DNA from 2 places in the Solibacillus kalamii genome. Region 2 is predicted to be linked to the other one. Evidence: riboswitches for the same ligand, from Rfam matches in the RefSeq annotation. Region 2 holds a riboswitch; the other holds the start of a gene.
The links. A riboswitch is a leader RNA that binds a small molecule or an ion and turns the genes downstream of it on or off. The one in region 2 is predicted to bind FMN.

Region 1 (12,110 bases), on a different contig from region 2:
ACGAAACATTCGATTTCTTTGCCTATAAAGATATTGAAGCAGGCGAAGAGATTTTTATTAATTATAATGGCGATGTTGATGATAATGACCCGTTATGGTTTAACAGCGAAGAAGAATAACAGGAGGAACTGTCTACAATAATTAGACAGTTCCTTTTTCTATTCCCTCGATAAATCGAATGATATCATCCGTCAGTAATTCGCGTTCTTTTCCTAATGTAATTAGATGACCGCTGTTGTCGTATTTTTTTTTCGTAATAGATTTGCTAATTGCAGTCTTTTCAATTATATCAATGCTTTGGTGGAAAACCGGTTCATCGAGCATACCTTTTGCCAGGAAAAGCGGTTGTTTCAGTAAATGAAGCTGTTTTCCTGTTTTAACGATAAACTGCTGCAGTGCAATCAGTTTTTCGGCAGGTCTTGGAAAGTGATCGTCTAAAAAATCTTGCAGTTCCTGTTCAGAACTTCCTCTATTTTGTAAATACCTCTTGGAATAATAGACAACACGCTGTTCCAAACCTTCCACAGGCCGCTCCAATACTGGTGAAGAAATAATACATAAAGCCTTCACTTCAGGGAATTCATTTGCCAGTCTTATTCCTAGTACACCACCTAATGACTGACCAATTACCGTAATCGCTTCATATTTTTCATCGATTAAAAATTGAACTGCCTGTCTGCTATGTTTCCATATCTGCTCCATAGAACTTGCAAATAATTGTTCCGGTGATGCTCCGTGCCCTGCCAGATTTGGCGCATAACTTGTATATCCTTTATTATGAAGCATTTTTGCCACATAGTGCATCTCTTTCGCATTGCTCGTAAAACTATGTAAAAGCAGGACGGCCTGTTTATGTCCATTTAAAAAAATATCCTCTACAAAATATTTCATGTTGGTCCCCTTTTCATTTGTGACAATATTATAGCATAACAATTCTCTCTTACTGACATTTCCTCAAGTTTAAAAAGCGGAAACAGTGCAAATGTTTTATTGTTCGGCTACAATATGGATTGAGTAAAAAAACCTATGAAAGGAGAATCATATTAATATGAGAACAATATTATTATCGATTCTTGCTGCGTTATTTTTAGCTGTACCGAACGTAGCAGCACATACGTATTTAGACACGACTAACCCAGAAGATGGAGCAGTTGTAACAGAAACATTGCAGGCGATCGAACTTACATACGCCGGGAAAATTGAAGTAGGCAGTACATTTAAAGTCATTTCAAGTAACGGTGAAGAAATAGAAACAGTTTCGATGGATTTAGTCGATGGTGTATTAACGGGTACTTTTGATTCCCCATTACCAAATGATGACTATACTGTTGAGTGGAATAGTATTAGTTCTGATGGCCATCCATTGTCAGGTAAATTCTCATTTACGGTTGATGCACCTGTAGCTGAAGAACCGGTCGAAGAAAAAGTTACAGAAGAAAATGAAGAGCAAGTAGAAGTAAACGAAACGGTAGAAAATAATGCAGCGGAAACGACTGCGGCAGATGAGGAAGAATCATCAAACAATACATTACTATATATCGTTGGAGCCCTTTTACTTCTTATTATAATAGTAAGTATTTTCACGATTGCTAAACGGAAAAATGTAAAATGATGGCATTGACCATTTTTAGTCAATTTTTACTCTATGTTAGTTTAGCTCTTCTTATGGGCTCATTTATCTTGTACTGTATCCCAGAAACAGTTCGTCCGAAAATTGATATTTCTGCAAAGTGGCTCATTGTTAGCGCGGTCATCTTGCCGGTTGTCACATTTGTACCGAATATTCAATTGCTAACAATTTTGACACCACAGTTTGGCTTCATGGAATCAGTGGTTATGCTGCTTATAAAATTTAAAGTTGGCCATTCATGGCTCGCGGTCATTGGCTTTACGTTTATTTTGCTTATAATGATTCGCCAATTTATGAAGAAACCTACGAAGCTTTTAGCGGTCATGTCAATTTTTATTTTAATCGCCATTATGGCGGCAACTGGCTATATTAGTCATGCAGGTTCAATGACAGGCATTGTCGGATCGGCACTGGATTTTGTTCACCTTCTTGCTGTCAGTGTTTGGCTCGGTATTTTACTCATGATGAGTTTTTTCTCAAAAGATGCACTTAACTGGGAAGCCTTTTTAAAATGGTTCTCCCCTGTTGCGCTCGTAGCTTTTACAGCCGTTGCTTTAACTGGTGTCCTGATGACTGACACAATCGTTCCTGGCTATGTGACAAGCTGGTCGAGCAATTATGGACAATTGCTATTCATTAAACATGTTTTGCTCGTACCGTTGACTGTTATTATTTTGGCAAACAGTCTGCTCATTAAATTGAAGTTGAACAAGCCATTGTTTGAACCGCGTACATGGGTACGGATTGAAACGATTTTGCTCATATTGATTTTATTCATTACCGCACTGTATAGTGAGCAACAGCCACCTAGTTTTTATGTACAGGAAATTTCGCCGTTTTTTGAATTGTTCTACCGTAGCTCAATTGAAGCCGGTATGCGCGGGTATTTCCAAATGACAGGTATTGGCTTAGGATTTTTCCTGTTGACTGCACTGTTCATCGGTCTTGTCATCGTAAGTTATATTAAACAGTTGCCGGTCATTGTATCGGCTGCTATGACTTTTGCGGTGACACTATGTTTTTACATGGGCTTTATGTCAATTGTATTTTTCAAATAGTGTCCAAAATAAAGGGTTGTAGTATCAAGTCTGTTACGACTTATACTACAACCCTTATTCATTATGCGAACTTTTTCGTCTTCATCCCAACATAGCGAATGAGTGCCGCGATAATTAATATCACCGTTAATACGATTGTACCGTACTGCATTGTCGAATTATCTGTTTTTACAGCAATACCGATTAGTGCCCAAACGATGACTAGTGGAAAGAAAATATCCTGCGAGATGGCAACGGCCAAATAACCGAGAATAACCGCAACTCCTACAAGTACGAGCGAACCGACCACCTCTGAAATCCCCAAATCGACACCATGATATTTTAAAACATAACTTACATTAGCAATTGTCGCTACGGATATCCAAGCTAAGTAAAATGAAAACGGAAAACGCTCTGAAAGACCTTTTTCTGTATTTTTATACTGCAGGTAAATCGCTATCAGTGTAAATAACAAAAAGAACATAACGATAATGGACAGTATAAACTGTTCATAATGCCAACTGAACAGCCAAGCAATATTAAATATACAGCTGATGATAAATAAAATACCCACTTTTCCTTTAAAACGATTGTCTTTCACTTTGCGGTATATCGTAATCAGCCATATGACAAGCAGTAAATAAATTAACGACCAAATTGAAAATACGTAGCCTGCCGGTGTAAATAACACTTCTAATCGATTCGTAATTTCTGATGCCGTTTGCCCGTTTAATGGCAGGGTATTGGATAGCGCATTTACTACGATTACAGCAATCATGGCTATCCACATTGTAATATACAAGCCCATTTTTCATCATCCTTTTTTCTAGAATTAGGGAACTATACCCTTTTTTAAAAAAGAATAAGCGGTGAAAGGCTATTGCGTTTTAAGGGCAATGTGGTTGTGAATTACGCATATGTTGACTATCACGTCTGTTTTTCAAGTGCAAGTTTGATGCCAAAACCGATTAGAACCGCTCCAGTTAACGTTTCGATCACCGATTGTGTAGCAGGTTTTTTCATGAAATTGCGGATTTTGTTTAATAAAAATACATAGAGCGCAAACCAAATAAATGTTAAAACAATATAGATAATTCCCATTGTCAAAAATGGCCAAAACGGTTCTGCGCCTTTTGATAGGAATTGCGGTAAAAAAGTCAGGAAAAATACTGCTACTTTAGGGTTTGTGATATTTGTAATGAGGCCCTGCTTAAAATAGGAATTGCCTTTAGCTTCAATTTCCGGAATGTCCGTCATTTCCTCCGTATCTGCTTTTTTCGCACGCATGCTCATTAATGTTTTGATACCTAAATAGCATAAGTAGGCTGCTCCAACATATTTCAGCACTGTAAATGCCACGGCAGATTTTACAATAATCGCCGATAGCCCCGCAACCGCTGCAATTGTGTGGACGGTTAATCCCGCGCAAGAGCCGACCATTGTTTGAAATCCGCCCTTTTGTCCGTTAACAATCGTATTTTTCGTAACGATCGCTGTATCAGGACCCGGTAAAATAATGAGCAGTATACACGCAATTATAAAGAACAGAACATTCTCCATTTAATCACCTTCATTTTCTGAATTTTTAAATATGTTAACATAATTCATCGAAATGAAGCTAGGGGAATTTTAATTTTAATGGATTGCTAGTGTGACGTTACTTGTATACATTCTGATGTGACTGATTTTATTAGAAGTCTTTTATATTTATTAGAAAACTTCAAAGGTTTATTAGCATTTTCCGAATGTTTATTTGAAGATCTAAGAGCATTATTAGAACAATTGCCTTATATATTAGAAAATCGGTAACTTATTAGAAGATGTCAAATTGATATTAGATGATTTAAATATTTATTAGAATATTACTAGCGATTCCTTCAATCGTCAGCAAGCAATGCCATTTTCTCGGCAGCTTTCTCTATGATTACATCATCTTTAACCTGACCCCTATAATTGATATACATCACAGTTCGACCCCTTACAAAAAGAAAATCTTTATGAAAAGAATTATCCCTAATCAGCAGACGATCAAAAGCTGTGTGTTTTCTTTCTTTAAAACTTGCAGGATCACTTCCATATGTATGCTTGATTATTAACTCATTAACTAGTGAGCTAACATGGGAATGGAAACGTAGCTTATAAACTTCCGATGAGATTGATGGTTGATATGCATGATTTGGATCGTACCATTCCCCTTCCTGAATAACGCCCATTTCTGTTGAATCATATTGAACAGAAGCAAAAATATTCCACTGTGATGAGTAGGTGCTTCCCAAATCCTCGCCATCGAAGTAAAATGGCTTCCTTTTAAGATGCGGCTGATTTTCAATTGAAGCAAGTCGGACAATTGGCAGCCCTGTATCTTCTTCTGGTAAAGAGGTTGTTTTCATACTCCATATTTGGTAAATCGGTATAAACACAAGAGTTAATGTAATTACTAATACTATGAAACTGTAGACAATACCTGACCGGTAAAAGTTTTCCCATGGTTTTTGTTGATCGTCTAATATCCCAGCTTTAAGTTCATTACGCAAACAATTGATTCCAAATAAGCTTTTACCTATCGGAAGTATTTGTATAAAATTAACGAATAATACTAACAACGGAGCAAGTGTATATCCATCTATCAGTTGTAAAACAGAAATATTTCCGTTTTCGAAAGATTTGACGAAGACCGTAGTGATTAAAATAATTGCAATAAAATTAACTATAAAATTAAATAATGTTTTATTAAAAGCTTTTTTTGCTATTGAGATTTGCTCTTCTCGATTTATTGGAGGTTCATTTGCTTTACGTTCAGTCGGTGCTGCAAATACGTGAAAATTGCGGTCACTCGCAATATAGTCCCAGCCGCTTTCTTCGTATAACCGAATTTTTTCACTTGATATGTATTTGCTTTTTGCAAGTTCCAGCCGGTAATCCATTCGTTTGCGATCACCTTTTTTAAACTTGGCAAAATATGTGCCGATCTCAAAAAAATGCAGCCCTTGTTCGGACATATCGGAAAACCAGCTTTCATGTTCCTTGATACGCCAAGATTGCCCGGGTCTTATTCTGCGTACTATTTCTGCCATTGCTCCACCTCCTCACCTATATGACCTAACAATAAAATAGAAGGGAATGTTTGTAAATAAATAATTAAGACCAGGAAACCATTTCAGCACTCCCTGACGCAATAAAAAAATTGAAAATGTTCACAGCAAAAAGGCAATCCTGACTATGCAGGATTGCCTTTTACACCGCTTGGATCTAACTATCCGCAAGCAGCAATATTTTCTGAGCTGTATTTTCCACTATCACATCCAACTCTGCATATCCGTAATAACGGATATACATTACCACTTTATCTTTTGATGCAACTAATTGTTTCCATTCTTCATCCTCGCGAGTAATAAGATGATCAAAGCCAGGGTGTTTCCTTTCTATGAAACTTTCCCTTTCATCCCCGTATGTATGCCACTCCATCAAGTCAGACATCAATGGTTTAGCGAACGCCTGAAATGTTAAATTGTATATTTCAGTAGAAACGCTCGGTGAGTATGCACCACTTTTATCCAACCACATTTCACCCTTAATTATTCCATTTTCGTCCGTTTCAAACTGCACGGGTGCAAAGATACTCCAATTTGTTGTATAGCGGTTCGCCCAATCAACTTCATCGCTATAAGAATCCTCCCGAGTTAGCTGTGGATTTTGTTCGATATCGGCTAAACGGACAAACGGCAAGTTTTCGTCATTGTTTGGCATCATAAAGGTATCCATCTTTTTCAATTGGTAAAATGGCATTAGGCCGCTTAAAAGAATAATTCCTATAAGGACAACCGAAAATACACTATTTTTTTTCAAACTTTTTTTCCATGGGGCATGGTGATTGATGGCTTTGCCTTCTTTTAAACTTTTTTTCAATTCTTGAATCGCCAGTATAGCTCTTATCGCGTAAAAAACATAGTGAATATAGACGAGAGAAAGGATACTTTGCTGAACGACATATCCTTCAACTAACCGTAAGACCGGGGTTCCATCCAAAAACCACATCGCCAAAAGCATGCCTAGAATCAAGGCTACTCCAAGAGAAATCCATATTAAATAAAATACGAGTTTTTTACTTAGCCGCTGTAACGTAAATGCCTGTTCTGCAGGATCTGTATGGATTTCGGGTGCATTGTTTTCAGTTGGCGAAGAGAAAACATGAAACCATTGATAGCTTGTGACATACTTCCAGCCGTTTTCCTCGTACAGATCAATTTGCTCATAGGTAATTAATTTCCTATCTGTCACCTCAATCCGGTATTCAATTCGCTTCGGGTCACCTTTTTTAAAATGGGCTAAATTTGTTCCCATTTTATGAAGGTGGAGCCCCTGTAACGACATATCCGAAAACCAGCTTTCGTGTTCTCCAATTCGCCAGTAGTTGGTTGGTCGGATTTTGCGCACCATTTTAGTCATCGTTTCCCTCCTCTAATATACTGCTGTCGAAAATTAGAGATTTTAGACGAGCATATTCTATTCTTAATGCATGCTCGCCTTCTTTCGTAATTTCATATATTTTTCGCCGCCCATCGTCTTTTGCCAATGCGATTAATCCGTCTTTTTGCATTCGTGATAGGACACCATATAACGTTCCGGGCCCCATTGTTAAACGGCCTTTTGATACTTCTGTAATGGATTGCATTAACTGATAACCATGATTTGGACGCATTAAAGTCAATAATACGTAATACATTGCTTCAGTCATCGGTCCGCCATTATAAGACATATACATTCCTCCAACTATTATGTCACGCGATATATCGTATAACGTAATAATAATCTACATGAAATTATTTGTAAACTTGTTATTGAAAGCAAAGAAAAAACCACCCCAAATTTTTTGGAGTGGCATGCACTAATATTTATTAAAACATTTTATTCAAGTTTGCCATTTCAATTGCAGACATTGCGCTGTCGTAGCCTTTATTGCCTGCTTTCGTACCAGCACGTTCAATTGCCTGTTCGATATTTTCAGTCGTAACAATACCGAAAATTACCGGAACTCCTGTATCCAAGCCCGCTTTTGCAATTCCTTTTGCTGCTTCGTTACATACATAATCATAATGAGTTGTAGAGCCGCGAATGACCGTACCTAAACCGATAACTGCATCATAATTATTTGTTTCAGCCATTTTTTTTGCTACAAACGGTACTTCAAAAGCACCTGGAACCCATGCTGTATCAATGTTTGCTTCGTCAACACCATGACGTTTTAAGCCGTCAATTGCACCACTTAATAATTTATCATTAATAAATTCATTGAATCGCCCTACGACAATTCCGATTTTCAAATCTGTTCCGAATAATTGTGCTTCAAATGTTTTTCCCATTTTAATTACTCCTTTTTATACCAGTACGGTAGTTAATTTTATATATTGAACTAAGTCTTCGATAGTAATAAATTTCAGGTTATGTTTTTGTGCTATCTTTTTGAGCTGCGGCATGCGGGCCATTGAACCATCTTCGTTCATAATTTCACAGATAACTGCGACTTCATTCGAACCGCATAGCTTCGCCAGATCGACGCCTGCTTCCGTATGCCCGCGACGCTCCAACACGCCTCCCTGTTTTGCAATGAGCGGGAACACATGGCCCGGACGATGAAAATGCTCCGGTTTTGTTGCAGGATCAAGTAATGCTAACATCGTTTTAGAACGCTCAAATGCACTTATACCTGTTGTTGTATGGATATGATCGATACTAATCGTAAAAGCTGTTTGATATGTATCGGTATTGCTTTGCACCATTGGATGAAGGGAAAGCTTTTCTGCAATTGCAGATGAAATTGGTGTACAAATTAACCCTCTTCCATAAAGCGCCATGAAATTAATATTTTCCGGTGTAGCGAATTCTCCTAAAACTAGAAAATCTCCTTCATTTTCACGGTTCTCGTCATCTGATACAATAATAATCTCACCGTTTTTCAATGCATGAATTGCTTCTTCAATTGTATTCATTTTGTCACCACTCCTCTAAAATCCTGTACGTTGCAAAAAGTCCATTGTAATTGTACTTTCCGTTTGATTTTGTAAATGTTTTTTTACATATTTTCCGATTAGATCTGTTTCAATGTTTACAACATCTCCCGGCTTTTTATAGCCTAATACAGTCTGCTCATACGTATGAGGGATTAAGGAAATGGTAATGAATGTGTCTGTCACATCAAAAATTGTTAAACTCGTGCCGTCCACTGTAATTGAGCCTTTCTTGATGCATTCTGCAATCAAATGCTTTTCCATCGCCAGATCAATATAAACTGCATTGGCGACGGGTCTTTTCCGTTGAATTGTTGCAATTCCATCAACATGGCCCGAAACAATATGCCCGCCGAAACGTCCATTCGCCGACATTGCCCGTTCCAGATTGACAGGCATACCTGCTGCTAATTGCTGGAGGCTCGTTGCTTTGACGGTTTCTGGCATAACATCCGCTAAAAATACGGATGACGAGAATTGTTTCACTGTCAGACAGACACCGTTAACGGCAATGCTGTCCCCGAGTTGAACATCGTCTAGAATTTTGTTTGCGCGAATGGCTAGTTCCATCGCTTGTGTGGACTGGCTGATCGATTCAACCGTCCCTAGTTCTTCAATGATTCCTGTAAACATCCTGCTCACCTCTTTTTAAAATTAAAAAAGAACCCCGATTGGATTCGGAGTTCGATGAGAGGAAAATTGAGCATCATCAAATAAGCTTTTTGAAGTTATTTTTCAAAAAACTGCTGACATTGCTTCCTTCTCCCATCCAGACTATAACTGTCGGCTTTGGACTTGCACCAAATCCTGCACACAAAAGTGGCTCACGGGCTTAGAGTTAAACTCATCACCGTCGATTGGGAATTTCACCCGACCCCGAAGGAAATTATTTTTTTCAATAAAATAAAAAATCCCGTCACAAAGGCGCGACAGGAAAAGTGTATAGCAAAAAATCACATTTAAAATCAAATTTTTAAAAAATGTGTTGCCATTCCTTCTCCCATCCAGACTATAACTGTCGGCTTTGGATTTGCACCAAAATCCTGCACACAAAAAGTGGCTCACGGGCTTAGAGATTAACTCATCACCGTCGATTGGGAATTTCACCCGACCCCGAAGGAAATTATTTTATTTGAAAGTTATTGTAACATAAATATTTTAAAAAGCTAATAGTATTTTAGCACCTACTTACTTTTTGTTCCTTCAATCCTTTTACCTCTACCCCTCTATTATTAAAATTTTGAAACTTTACTCAAGGTAATGCGTAGAAGAATATACATAATATTACAGAAAATAGAAAGGAGTTATTAAAGCTGATTTTAAGTGTCTTTCATTTGCTTGGTTGCTTTTTTAGGTTTTATTTTTATAAAATATAGCGTCGGATAATCTTCAGTAATATAACAAAACATTTTTTACGGTAATGGAGGCTTTTATGGCTAATAATTCACAGTCGAATAAATATCTTATCTTTATAGAACTACTGTTTTATGCAGCTTTACCCTATGCAATATGGAAGTTTGGCCGAGAACCTTTTGGTGATTATGCCGCGATGCTGATGTCCACTGTTCCCGGAATAATTTATACTGTTTACCGCTTTGCAAAAGATCGGCAGTTTAATGTGACGGGCTTGTTTATTTTAGGCTCGATGCTTATAGGTACTACGGTAGATTTATTGTCAGGTTCAGCGGAGCAAATGATTTGGAATAATGTTTATTTAGGACTTTTTTACACATTTCTCTATGTAATTTTATTTATTATAAAAAAGCCTTTTCCTTTGTATGTTGCAGTTGATTTTGCCTATTTGCAAGGCTATCCTCGAAAGGACAGTAAAACATTATTCTTTCAAAAAGGGATTTTTAGATGGTTTCAGCTGATTCAGATTGTTTTCATTATTCGAGGACTTGTTATGGCAGGAATTACGGTCTATCTTTTACGGAAATATGGAATTGACAGCTATGGTGACATGCTGATTTATAAACGAGGAGCAAGTTGGGTATTTTCCGGAATTGTCATGGGGATGTTCTTTTACATCAACGTAATTGTTCAAAAGTATACAAATCGATTACAGGAGAAGAAGGATGAAAAGCTGCCGGAACCTGACATTGTGGCGGATTAATTTTTTCTGAAAGGATGATGGAGATGACAAACATTAAAGAATGCCCAAAATGTCGCAGCACGGAATTAGGTAGAGGAAAACACAGCGGGTACAGTGTAATGTCACCTGTTAATAAATTAAGTTTAGGATGCAATATCGAGTACATTATTTGTACCGATTGCGGGTATATTATAGAAGGCTATGTCGTAAAGCCCGAGAAATTTAAAGGAACTTTTTAATTCGATACCACGATTACAAATAGCCCATTGCATATTGCAATGGGCATTGTATTTTCTATTTGTTTATAAAAAATTCCTTCATCCTACTAACTCAGCTTTTACAAAATAATATGCCTTTTGAATCTCCTTTGCATCCGCTGGGTATGTCGTCATCAACTCATCACGTAACTCTTTAAGGCTTTTTGTATAACTTCCTGTAAAGCTATTCATTATCGCTGTCAAAAACACAGGGCTGTAATTTCTTTTCATTCGACTCATAGTAACCACCCCTAATTCAACTGTTTTAGTCGCTCTTTTGCGGCAACCATATTTTTCAATGATGCAATGGTCTCTTGTTCCGTACGAGTTTTCAGACCACAATCGGGATTGATCCAAAATTGTTCTTTTGCGATTACTTTTTTACTATTTTCTATAATAGTTGCCATTTCTTCCACAGTTGGAATACGCGGGCTATGAATATCATATACACCTAAGCCAATTCCAAGTCCATATGGTGTTTCTTTTAGTACTTTTATCAGCTCCCCATGACTTCGTGACGTTTCAATTGAAATTACATCCGCATCCAATGCTTCTATAACATCAATAAAATCGTTAAATTCGCAATAACACATATGTGTATGAATCTGGGTCGTTTCACGCACACCGCTTGTCGCTAATTTAAATGCAGCTACACTCGCATCGATATAAGCCTTATGCAGACTTTTACGGATTGGCATGCCTTCTTTCAAAGCAGGTTCATCTACTTGAATAATATTGATTCCCGCATTTTCAAGTGCCCTTACTTCTTCTCTTAATGCCAGGCCGATTTGATAAGCAACTTCTGAGCGCGCTAAATCATTTCTTACAAATGACCAGTTTAAAATTGTAACGGGTCCTGTCAGCATCCCTTTGACCGGTTTTTCCGTAAGTAATTGTGCCGCACTTACTTCCTTAACTGTCATCGGTTCTATCCATTCAACATCTCCGTAAATAATTGGAGGTTTTACACAACGCGATCCGTACGAAACTACCCATCCATTTTTCGTAAACGCAAATCCGTTTAATTTTTCACCAAAAAATTCCACCATGTCTGTTCGCTCGAATTCCCCATGAACAAAGACATCA
Region 2 (12,110 bases):
TCGATGCACGGAAACTCACAACTGTTTTTTGGTCTGCTCTGTTCGGTACAATTATTTATATACTCATTCGACTGATTTTTAGAAGAAAGATAGCGAAAATGTTTCAGCCATTAGTTAAACGGGTGAACTCGACGCTGATGGACGAAATTGCCTACCGTTCGATTTTAATTGCTTTTCCGATTTTTACATTAGGCGCGCTTATTTTTGCGATGATCTGGGCACAGGAAGCATGGGGACGATTTTGGGGCTGGGATCCGAAAGAAGTATGGGCCCTTATTACATGGCTGTTCTATGCAGCATTTTTACACCTGCGTCTGTCAAAAGGCTGGGAAGGAAAAAAGAGTGCTTGGCTAACGGTAATTGGTTTTCTAATCATTTTATTCAATTTAGTCGTTGTTAATCTTGTTATTGCAGGATTACACTCTTATGCATAATGTGACAATAACTGCTTTTTAACCTATCGTTAAAGCAATTATAATAGTTTCCAATTCTATACAAAATAATTAATAAACAGTCATAAAGTTCGAAAAGTTCAATCACAATGATTGGGCTTTTCTTTTCAATCGTTCACTAAAAAGGTACAATAGAGAAGAGAAATAGAGTTTTGAAAGGGGCAACACCAGTGTCTGAAAATATTTCTGTGTTGATAGTGGATGACGAGGATCGAATTCGTCGTTTGTTAAAAATGTATTTAGAGCGTGAGGGCTATTTAGTAGAAGAAGCGGAAAATGGAGAACAAGCACTTTCGATGGCACTTGAAAAAGATTATCATTGTATTTTGTTGGATATTATGATGCCTGAAAAAGATGGTTTGGAAGTTTGTGCTGAACTGCGCGAAAAGAAAACAACGCCTATTATATTGTTGACGGCAAAAGGTGAAGAAGCAAACCGTGTACAAGGATTTGAGCTTGGTGCGGATGATTATATTGTGAAACCATTTAGTCCGCGAGAAGTCGTATTGCGTGTAAAAGCAATATTACGACGTTCAGCAGTATTTTCACCTGTTTCAAATTCTTCATCATCTAAAGATCTAGTTGTGTTCCCGCATTTAACAATTGATCATGATGCACATCGTGTGACAGCAGATGGAACGGAAGTAAATTTAACACCGAAAGAATACGAATTATTGTACTTTTTGGCGAAATCACCCGATAAAGTTTTCGACCGTGAGCAATTATTAAAAGAAGTTTGGCATTATGATTTCTTTGGTGATCTGCGCACAGTAGATACACATGTAAAGCGTCTGCGTGAAAAACTGAACCGTGTCTCTGAAAATGCAGCGAAAATGATTGTAACGGTTTGGGGAGTAGGCTATAAATTCGAGGTCGTAAATGATTAGAATAGCAACAAGTATTGTCGGGAAGCTATGGGGAACCATTTTGCTTCTCGTTTCATTTGTCCTGTTTATTTTCACCATTTTCATGTTGGAGTTTCTTGAAAACTATCATAACGAGCAGTCCGAGGCTTCATTAAGGCAAACAGCCGCAGCTATTGCGAGCATTATCGATGAGGAAGAAATCGATGATAAGCAGTTTGCGATTATTTCGGAATTATTAACGGAAACAACAAATGTACTTATCGCGAAAAATTCAGATGAAATATTGTATGCAAGACAAGAAGGAATCAATAAAGAAGAAATTCAGCAAAAAATAATAAGCAGTAAAGCATTTGAAGAAGTATATGCATCATCAGAGCCGATAGTAGAGGAACTGAAGCTGCCTTCAAATCGGGAAGAAGATGCGAGCGACACCAATTATATTGTATTGGGTTTCCCGCTGAAAAGTGTTGAAGACTTACATGGGGCCGTTTTTATATACAAAAATCCCGATGCGTTACACCAGACAAGTAATGAAACAACGAAAATTGTTGTTATAGCTGCAGCCATCGCATTTATATTGACGACAATTTTTGCATTTTTCCTATCTTCTAAAATAACGCTTCCATTGCGTAAAATGAGAGAGCATGCATTCGAATTGGCGAAGGGACGTTTCGATTCTAAAATTGAAACGAAGCAAAATGATGAAATTGGTCAGCTTGCCGTTGCGTTTAACCAGATGGGCCGCCAATTGAAGCATCATTTGGAAGTGATCAACCAGGAAAAAGAACAATTATCGAGTATTTTAACATCGATGACCGATTCCGTTATTACATTTAATCGTGATAAAACGATTTTAGTGAGCAATCCCCCTGCAGAGCGACTACTGCAAAAATGGTTCGTCGAAAAAGGATTGGACAGCTCCAAGCCGATACCTGATGAACTTTACCAAATGCTTGACCATGTATTGAATTTTGAAGATCAGCTGGACGAAGAGTTTGAAATGGGCAAATCCTATTACAGTATAACGATTAGTCCGCTGTACAGCAGGGACTCCATTCGTGGTGCAGTCGCTGTTATACGAGATAAAACCGAGGAAACAAAACTGGAAAAGCTGAAATCGGATTTTATCGCCAATGTTTCACATGAACTTCGGACACCAATCGCGATGCTACAAGGCTATTCTGAGGCGATTATTGATGGGGTTGTGACAACAGAGGAAGAACGTATAGATATGATCCGTGTAATATACGATGAATCACAGCGTATGAGTCGTCTTGTAACAGATTTACTTGACTTGGCGCGGATGGAATCGGGACATATGACCCTGTATAAGGAAGAAGTGCCATTAGTTACAGTTATTGAACGAATGACACATAAGTTTGACCAAACAGCGAAAGAAAAGCATGTGCAACTGCAGATTGAAACAGACTTTTCGGACGAAACGCTTATTTCGATTGATGAGGACCGCATCGAGCAAGTGTTAACGAACTTAATTGATAATGCGATTCGCCATACACCAGCCGATGGATCCGTGACTGTTTCTATGATAAATGAGCAAAATTACGCAAAAATTCAAGTGAGCGATACAGGGCAAGGCATTCCTCAAGATGATTTGCCATATGTATTCGAACGGTTCTACAAAGCTGATAAAGCACGTACTCGCTCAAAAGGCGGAACGGGCTTAGGTCTGGCCATTACGAAAAATATTGTGGAAGCACATAACGGAAGAATTTCTGTTGATAGTGTCGAACAGCAAGGAACAACCTTTACATTTTACTTGCCATTACCTTAAAAAAATGGGGTAATGGAATAATGGTTATGAAAAAGTTTATCATTTTGAATCGCTCAAAGTGATAAACTTTTCTTTTTAATTGACTAGTTCGTTTATAAACGGATGATTATTGTAACTTTTTTGTTTCGAAAACGACAAATTACGTGAATGGAGGTGGGATGGGTGCAGCAATCCATTTTCCATCGATTATACGATACGTATCATCAGGATGTTTTTAATTTTTTGTTCTACTTAGTAAAAGACCGTACCACAGCTGAGGATCTTGCCCATGAAGTGTATGTTCGTGTATTAAAATCATACGACCGTTTCGAAGGGAAAAGCTCTGAAAAAACCTGGCTGTTTTCAATAGCAAAAAATGTAGCGATCGATTATTTCAGAAAAAAACAAGTACGTGATAAGCATGCATTTACAGCATTTGATTGGGAGACAGAGCAACTCGTAAGCCCAATCCCTTCACCTGAACAATTTACCGAATTAAATGATCAGCTCCATCAATTATTGGGTGCATTGGAAGAATGTTCAGGAGATCAGAAAATGGTTATTATTATGCGATTTATTCAAGAACTGTCCATCCAGGAAACAGCTGAAATTTTAGGGTGGACGCCCGGCAAAGTTAAAACGACACAGCACCGTGCTTTAAAGAATCTGCGGCTGTTATTGGAAGCGCAAGAAGGAAGGGAGGCGAATCCATTATGAAAAAGGAGCATTGGGATGAAAAAGAGATTGAACTTTTTCTGAAAAAAGCACCGAAAGTAACCGATCATCGTTCAAAAGATGAGGTATTTAATCGATTAAAGGATGATGGAGCATTTAATGAAGATCCGCCTCATATACAGCAAAACAATCAAAAAGGCATCCGTTGGGCACCGTTATTCGTTTCGATTGCATCAATATTTATTATTGTTTTAATCAGCGCGCAATTTATAGGGAATAATGAGTCCGTCACAATGCAAAATGAAACATTTGACATTCAGACTCCAGAAACGGAAGAAAATATGACGATGAGTGCAAAAGAAGATGCGTCTACACAACATGAGCGCTCCATGATTAATAGTTTTACGACGGAAGCTCAACCGGAGCAAACGTTAGTTTATGAAAATGAGCTTGCCGACAACACATTATTAGAAATTGGTCTTGCAGGGGATGATGCAGAAAGCGTACCAGTGAGCATATTGATTCCAAATGAAGTTGTTGCCGAAAAAACAGGTACAGAAAATCCGTCAAAGCTGGAACTTTATAATACATTCAGTCCGCTGCTTGATGAACAGTCGCTCGGGTTTAATGAATATCATCCATACAAGGGTGAATTGCGAGAAGAAGGGAACACGCTTGTTCACATATTGCCGGAAGGTCACCAATATGATGCAGGAACAGCTTCCTTATCGAATTATCTTGGTTCACTTGTCGATACTTTCAGTGATGCATATACGGAAGTGCAAATAGAAAATATCTCAGGAAAACCAATTTCCTTCGATCATATTGGAGATGTAAATGAGCCGTTTCTATTAAACGATGAGAACGCTCAATATAATTATTTTATGTATCAGATGCGCAATGGGGCGGTATATTTAAGTCCGAATTTCCGAATGAGCTTTACAAATGTGGAAGAAGCAATCAAAAATATGACGGTGGAAGCGAACGATATATATAGAACGGTTATATTGCCAGGTGTATATTTAAAAGTTGAAGACGCTGAATCAGTCGTTACGATTACATTTGAAGAGCCTTTAAACTTGGAGAATTACGAGCCTGCACAAGCAATGCGAATGATTGAAGGGTTAATAATGACAGCGGCAAGTTTTGATAAACAAGTCAAATTCGAAAATATTGTACAGGAACAATGGGGCGGTTTTGATTTCACAAAACCAGTGGAGAAGCCGATTGCTGCAAATCGTATCCATTATGAATTTCAATAATCCAAATTAATTTACTAGGAATTGTAAGCAATGGGCTTTACAATTCCTTTTTTTTATATATAATAAGAATTGTAGCAAGGTAATTGTTACATAAATTTCATATTGATTCATCTTCGGGGCAGGGTGTAACTCCCGACCGGCGGTAATAAAAGTGATAACCTCTGACCATTTACTTGGAGGAAGTTATGTCAAACTTTTCGAGCCCGCGAGCCACTTTTTGTGTGCAGGATTTGGTGCAATTCCAAAGCCGACAGTATAGTCTGGATGGGAGAAGGTGAAGGTACGGTCGTCATTTTTTGAAAATGCCGTGCTTTGCAGTACTTATTTTCAAGTTCCTTATTTGTTGCGGAATATTTTTTCGTATACAAAAATCAGGAATTGCTGCAAATGCACTGATAGACCCTTTATTTAAGTGTGCCTATTTCTCCCTTATGCTCTATTTGAGTATAAGGGTTTTTTCATGGAATGATTTGATACGTCCTTTCTTCTTGCGAGATGGAATCAGCAAAGAGGAGAGATTTATATGCAAAAAAGAAGTTTAAAGTTACGATCATTCGTAACAATCGCAATGCTGAGTGGAGTTTCATTTGTTCTAATGTTGTTAAACTTCCCACTACCATGGTTCCCGGTGTTTTTACAAATTGATTTCAGTGATGTGCCAGCATTGATTGCGGCAATTACAATGGGTCCTGTTGCGGGTATTCTAGTTGAACTTGTCAAAAATGTGCTTGACTGGATTTACACAGGGGCTCCTGAAGGGATTCCGGTAGGTCATATGGCAAACTTTGCTACAGGTGTATTATTCATTTTACCAGCTTACTATATTTATAAAAAATTCCCTTCTGCAAAAGGGTTAATGACAGGCTTAGTTGTTTCTACGGTTGTTATGTCACTAGGAATGGCAGCATTAAATTATGTGGCGTTCTTACCGCTGTATACGTACTTACTAGGCTTCGAATATAATATGTACGAAACGATCGTACTGGGTATTTTACCATTTAATATTGTTAAAGGAATTATGATGATTGTTGTCGTGACGATGCTTTACCGTACAATGCGTGTATGGATTGAAAATCAGCGCCGACAATATTTGGCTTAATTAAATAATAAGATTCGGAGCGATGTCGTAAAAGTGTTAACTTTATGACACCGCTCCTTTTATATTTACTATTACTATTGTCATTCTGTTATAGGGCTGATATGATATTGTACATTGTTAAGAAAATTAGGACGTTTCATTAAAACACCATGAAATGACATCTTGGGAGAGAATATGATGGACAAAAAAATACCATTTTCAACCTATGCAGTAATCGGAACGATGCTGTTTGGTATGTTTTTTGGAGCGGGAAATTTAATATTTCCGATTCAAATGGGGCAATTGGCAGGAACGAATTATTGGTTTGCGCTAATTGGCTTTTTAGTTACGGCAATTGGTTTGCCGTTTTTAGGAATTCTGGCAATCGGATTGTCGGGAAGTAATGGATTGCGTGATTTGGCAAGTAAAGTACATCCGATGTTTGGATTGTTTTTTGCATTGGCTTTATATTTAACGATCGGGCCGTTTTTTGCAATTCCACGTACAGCAACAGTACCGTTTGTCGTTGGATTTGAACCGTTTATCGATCCTTCACAGGCAACATTGTGGCTAGCGGTATTCAGTTTTATTTTCTTCGCGATAGTTTTTTACTTTTCGTTAAATCCGGCGAAAATAATGGACATTATCGGAAAATACTTAACGCCAGCTTTTTTAATCTTTTTATTTGTATTAATCGGAATTAGTCTATTTTCTCCAATGGGGAAATTTGTTGAGCCTGCTGGGGCCTATATTAACGAGGCGTTTATGACAGGATTTAAAGAAGGGTATAATACGATGGATGCACTTGCTTCACTTGCGTTCGGTATTGTAGTCATCCATGCGATTAAACGGACAGGTATTACAGATAAAAAAGAAATTGCAAAAGCGACTTGGAAATCGGGTATTTTTGCAATGGCATTAATGATGCTAATATACGGTCTGATTGCTTACATGGGAGCATCAAGTGTAACCGCAATAGGTACATTTGAAAATGGCGGGCAAATTTTTGCGGCTGTTGCTGATCATTACTTCGGCTCATATGGTGCGATTTTGTTGGCAATTATTATTGTACTTGCATGTTTGAAAACGAGTATTGGGCTCATTACTTCATGCAGTGAGTTTTTCCATGAAGTGTTTCCGAAAATCAGCTATAAGACATTTGTAGTGATGCTATGTGCTGTTTCTTTTATCATTGCGAACTTTGGGTTAACGAATATTATTACATATGCGATTCCGGTGTTGATGTTCCTTTACCCGCTGGCAATTGTGTTAATAATCCTGGCACTTTTAGGACCGTTGTTTCACTATAAAAAACCTGTATTTACAGGTGCGATTGTGCTGGTATTCTTTATTAGTATAATTGATGGATACAATGCATTGATCGGTAGTGTACCGGCATTTGAAGTAAGTTTGTTGTCCTCTATTTCAACGATCTATGCGGACTACTTGCCGCTTTATTCAATTGGCTTAGGATGGATTGTACCGGCTGTAGTTGGGGCGGTTATCGGATTATGTATTCCGAATCGCAGCGGTGAAGTAAATACGAATTAAAAAATGGGTGTGTAAGAGGAAAAATTTCCTTTTACACACCCGTTTTCTGTTTTAGTGGATATTTTGTTTTTTGAAGTTTCCACCTTTAACTTCGACTACTTCGTACACCGTCACAAAGGCATTCGGATCGATTTCACGAATGATTCCTTTTATTTTGCTTTCCTCCATTCGGTTAATTACGCAAGTGATTTCTTGGAACTCCTGATGCGAGTAAGCACCGTATACCGTATTGAATGTGGCGCTTCGTCCTAAGCGGTCCCGGATCGTTTCGACCATTTTAAGTGGCTCGTTCGTTATAATTTTGTATGTTTTAGAGCCGCTTAGTCCTTCTTCTACAATTATGATAACTTTCGATGCAATATAGTACGCAATTGCTGATAGCAATGCACCTTTGAATCCGAAAACAAACGAAACGATAATGAAAACGAAAAAGTTTAAAAATAGAATGAGATCACTTGTACCAAAAGGGAGTTTTCTGGAAAGTAACACAGCAAGCATGTCTATCCCGTCGAGAGCCCCACCATTGCGGAGTGCTAAACCCATACCGATACCTAAAATGATCCCCCCTACAACTGTAATAAGCAATGCATCGCCAGTAATGATTGTTGGTACATGGTGCATAAGCGAAGTACCGATTGCTAATGATGCAATCCCGATAACAGAATTGATAGCAAATGTTTTTCCGATTTGTTTATATCCTAAATAAATAAACGGGATGTTTAGTAAGGCGATCAGCAGGCCTAATGATATTGGCGTTAGCTGAGAAATAACGATACTAATCCCCGTGATTCCGCCATCCGATACGTTATTTGGTATTAATACCGCTTCTAATCCATAAGCGGCGATTAAACCGCCAATAATAACAATGATTTTTTGTCCGATTGACTTTGCGATGTCTTGCTTCGACATAAAATTCCCCCTCAATTTGCATGGTAATAATTATACATGAATTTCGGCCGGATGACTTTTCAACGAGTAAATTAACCAACTTTTTTGCAAAAAAAGATGCATCAATGTTATGTAGTAATGAAATTTTACGTCATTTCATTACGGATTATGTACTGAAACGCAACATGGATTAAAAAACCATTTAAGGGAATGTTCGAATTATGCGATAAGATCGTTCTAAAAAACGTATGTTAGTTTTTATAACATTGAATTGACAAGGGATATTACATTGGTTTAAAGTAAATGGTAAGAAGAGGGAGGCGAGATAATGAGTCGAGAGTTTCGAAGAGCTATGCCGTTACTGCCGATTAGCATGGTTATGCAATTGACGGAATTAACGGCCAGACAAATTCGCTATTATGAGGAACATGAACTAATCGTCCCTGCCAGATCAGAAGGGAATCGCCGGATGTTTTCTCTTGATGATATTGATGCATTGCTGGAAATAAGAGAGCTACTCGATCAGGGCATTAATATGGCAGGTGTCAAAAAGGTATTTGCAATGAGATCGAAAGAGTATGTAAAGAAACCTGACGTGGTACGCGTGACAGATACAGAATTGCGGACTATATTGCGTGAAGAAATGCTGCAGGCACAGCGCATGCAAAAAACATCGCTACGTCAAGGCGATTTATCGCGTTTCTTTCAATATAAAACTGAGTAGGACCAACTAAAAAGGAGAGTGTTGAAGTATGGCAAATGTAATGGTGAATGGAACAAGCAAAGCAACGAAAGAGAGCATTAAAAAAATTGTAGCCGATAAAAATGTTAAATTTATTCGTCTGCAATTTACCGATATTTTAGGAACAATTAAAAACGTCGAAATTCCGGTAAGTCAGTTAGACAAAGCACTGGATAACAAAATGATGTTTGACGGTTCTTCAATTGAAGGCTTTGTGCGCATTGAAGAATCTGACATGTATTTGCGCCCGGACCTAGATACATTTATGATATTCCCATGGACTGCAGAAAAAGGGAAAGTAGCCCGACTAATTTGTGACATCGCACGTCCGGACGGCTCTCCTTTTGAAGGGGATCCTCGCTCTAACTTAAAAAGAATGTTAAAAGAAATGGAGGAATTAGGTTTTACAAGCTTTAACTTAGGACCTGAACCAGAATTCTTCTTATTTAAATTAGATGAAAAAGGCAACCCGACATTAGAGTTGAACGATGATGGTGGCTACTTCGACTTGGCACCGACAGATTTAGGGGAAAACTGCCGACGCGATATCGTATTGGAATTGGAGGAAATGGGCTTTGAAATTGAAGCATCGCACCATGAAGTTGCTCCGGGTCAACACGAAATTGACTTCAAATATGCCAACGCGGTGGAAGCATGCGATAACATCCAAACATTCAAATTAGTAGTAAAAACAATTGCGCGTAAACATGGCCTACATGCGACATTTATGCCAAAACCATTATTCGGCGTGAACGGTTCAGGAATGCATTTCAACTTATCATTATTCCAAGGAAGCAAAAATGCGTTTTGGGATGAAGGGGAAGAATTACAGTTATCAAAAACGGCAAAACATTTCTTAGCGGGTGTATTAAAGCATGTTCAAGGATTTACAGCGGTGACGAATCCGACTGTCAACTCATACAAACGTTTAGTACCTGGCTACGAAGCACCTTGTTATGTGGCATGGTCACCAAAAAACCGTTCACCATTAGTACGTATTCCGGAATCTCGCGGTCTATCAACTCGTATTGAATTACGCTCAGTTGACCCATCGGCAAACCCTTACTTAGCAATGGCTGTTATTTTGGCTGCAGGATTGGATGGCGTGAAAAATGAAATCGAGCCACCAGCACCGGTTGACCGTAACATTTATGTGATGAATGCTGAAGAGCGTGCAGCTTATGGTATTGCAAGTTTACCAGGTTCATTGGATGCTGCATTAAGTACTTTAGCGAAAGATGAAGTAATCATCGATGCGTTAGGTGAACATATTTATGCAAACTTCAAAGAAGCAAAAGAAGTGGAGTTTGATATGTTCCGCACAACCGTTACACAGTGGGAACGCGACCAATATATGAAAATGTACTAAGAGGAAAGCGTTGGGGCTGCATGCCCCAACGCGTTTTTCACATTAACAGATACGATATGTAAGGTCTTGATTTCATCCGTTTGTTGTAGAGTATTTTTCTCCTTTTCTCTCTAAAATGGAAGAAGGAGGGGATGTAAATGAAACAGTGGACAGAAACATTACATGTAGCACAATTTCGTATCGCACGGCCAACTGATCAATTAGAACAAATCGAACGTTTTTACTGTGAAGGTCTTGGTCTTAAGAAACTTGGTGGCTTTAAAGGGCATCGTGGATATACCGGCATCATGATTGGCTTACCGGATGCATCGTATCATCTGGAATTTACTGAGCATGTTGATGGAAGTCCATGTCCTGCACCAACCGAAGATAATTTGCTCGTTTTTTATATGCCTAATGTCAAACAAATTCAAACTGTACAGTCTCGACTCGCTAATATGGGATACGATGAAGTTCCACCGGAAAATCCGTATTGGGCAGAAAAAGGTGTGACGATTGCGGATCCGGATGGCTGGCGTATTGTATTGATGAACACGGACGGTATTTAATTGTGTATATACAAAAATATAATAAAAAGAAAGCGTTGGGGCTTATGCTCCAACGCTTTTTTAATAACAAAACATAAATACGGCAGGTCTACGTACAGAACCTGAGCGACATTATTTATGTATTCTCTCTATTGTTATGCAGCAGTATCCGAATACTTATTAAGTAATTCGTCTAACTCTTGACTGCAATGTACTACTTCAGGGTGTGTGAATCCTAGATCATTTGCTTTTTTGTACATGTCTTTTCTTTTAGATTCAATTCTTATTCTCAATCTTAGTCTGAATATTTTTTTGAAAAATAAAAATCTCATTGCTAAATTTATATTCCTTTCTGAAGTATTACGATGTTTTACTATTTTTGATTGAATAAAACAGCGCTTATTCATCGTAACTTATTACAAAATAATAGAGTGTCGAATCATGTTAGAAACAAAAAGTTCATAATTTTGTAAAAAATAGGTGTATTATACAAAAATAATTTCATCTCATATTGACTTCAGTTATGAAACGAAATAGTTAAAGGAGAGTAGTTAATTTATAAGGATTTTCTTCCTTTTTATTGAAAATTTACCTTTTAGTTTGAAAATTATTAATTGATAGATTATTCTAATAAAGTACCTGATTTTGAACTTTAGGTTTGTAAACGTTTTCAATGTCGATATATAGAAGGGGAGGGAGATTATCTATGTTGCAGGCGTTAAAGGTAGGGTTATTAATCGAACGCTCCAACCGAAAAAATATTGTCGCGTTACTTGCAGTGATCGTCATTGTGTTCGGCTGTATGTTTTTTATTAAAGCACAGTCAGTAGGGGATCAGCTCAATGAAAAAAAGGGCGACTACTACAGTTCGCGTGCTGTATTATCCAAGTTCCAAGTGCAGGATGCCTCAAGGGACGGGGATGGCAGTG

Region 1: another riboswitch for FMN. It lies ahead of ribE (riboflavin synthase); the one in region 2 lies ahead of CBM15_RS15740 (ECF transporter S component).

What each region holds. Positions count from the first base shown of each region.
Region 1 covers NZ_NHNT01000003.1:123,542-135,651, forward strand. Annotated here, with positions in the region: gene CBM15_RS07555 (SET domain-containing protein) at 1-119, shown strand, start outside; gene CBM15_RS07560 (alpha/beta hydrolase) at 142-891, opposite strand; gene CBM15_RS07565 (copper resistance CopC family protein) at 1,049-1,612, shown strand; gene CBM15_RS07570 (copper resistance D family protein) at 1,681-2,688, shown strand; gene CBM15_RS07575 (TspO/MBR family protein) at 2,750-3,475, opposite strand; gene CBM15_RS07580 (LysE family translocator) at 3,595-4,227, opposite strand; gene CBM15_RS07585 (DUF2812 domain-containing protein) at 4,545-5,741, opposite strand; gene CBM15_RS07590 (DUF2812 domain-containing protein) at 5,917-7,113, opposite strand; gene CBM15_RS07595 (PadR family transcriptional regulator) at 7,106-7,423, opposite strand; gene ribH (6,7-dimethyl-8-ribityllumazine synthase) at 7,563-8,027, opposite strand; partial or broken gene ribB (3,4-dihydroxy-2-butanone-4-phosphate synthase) at 8,046-8,654, opposite strand; gene ribE (riboflavin synthase) at 8,670-9,305, opposite strand; FMN riboswitch at 9,426-9,560, opposite strand; FMN riboswitch at 9,661-9,797, opposite strand; gene CBM15_RS07615 (VC0807 family protein) at 10,105-10,788, shown strand; gene CBM15_RS07625 (hypothetical protein) at 11,085-11,264, opposite strand; gene metE (5-methyltetrahydropteroyltriglutamate--homocysteine S-methyltransferase) at 11,276-12,110, opposite strand, start outside.
Region 2 covers NZ_NHNT01000012.1:95,233-107,342, reverse strand. Annotated here, with positions in the region: gene ccsB (c-type cytochrome biogenesis protein CcsB) at 1-434, shown strand, start outside; gene CBM15_RS15760 (response regulator transcription factor) at 623-1,339, shown strand; gene CBM15_RS15755 (ATP-binding protein) at 1,332-3,110, shown strand; gene CBM15_RS15750 (RNA polymerase sigma factor SigX) at 3,273-3,806, shown strand; gene CBM15_RS15745 (hypothetical protein) at 3,803-5,026, shown strand; FMN riboswitch at 5,132-5,306, shown strand; gene CBM15_RS15740 (ECF transporter S component) at 5,550-6,125, shown strand; gene brnQ (branched-chain amino acid transport system II carrier protein) at 6,303-7,655, shown strand; gene CBM15_RS15730 (YitT family protein) at 7,707-8,564, opposite strand; gene CBM15_RS15725 (MerR family transcriptional regulator) at 8,872-9,267, shown strand; gene glnA (type I glutamate--ammonia ligase) at 9,296-10,654, shown strand; gene CBM15_RS15715 (VOC family protein) at 10,792-11,202, shown strand; gene CBM15_RS15710 (aspartyl-phosphate phosphatase Spo0E family protein) at 11,337-11,513, opposite strand; gene CBM15_RS15705 (ABC transporter) at 11,888-12,110, shown strand, end outside.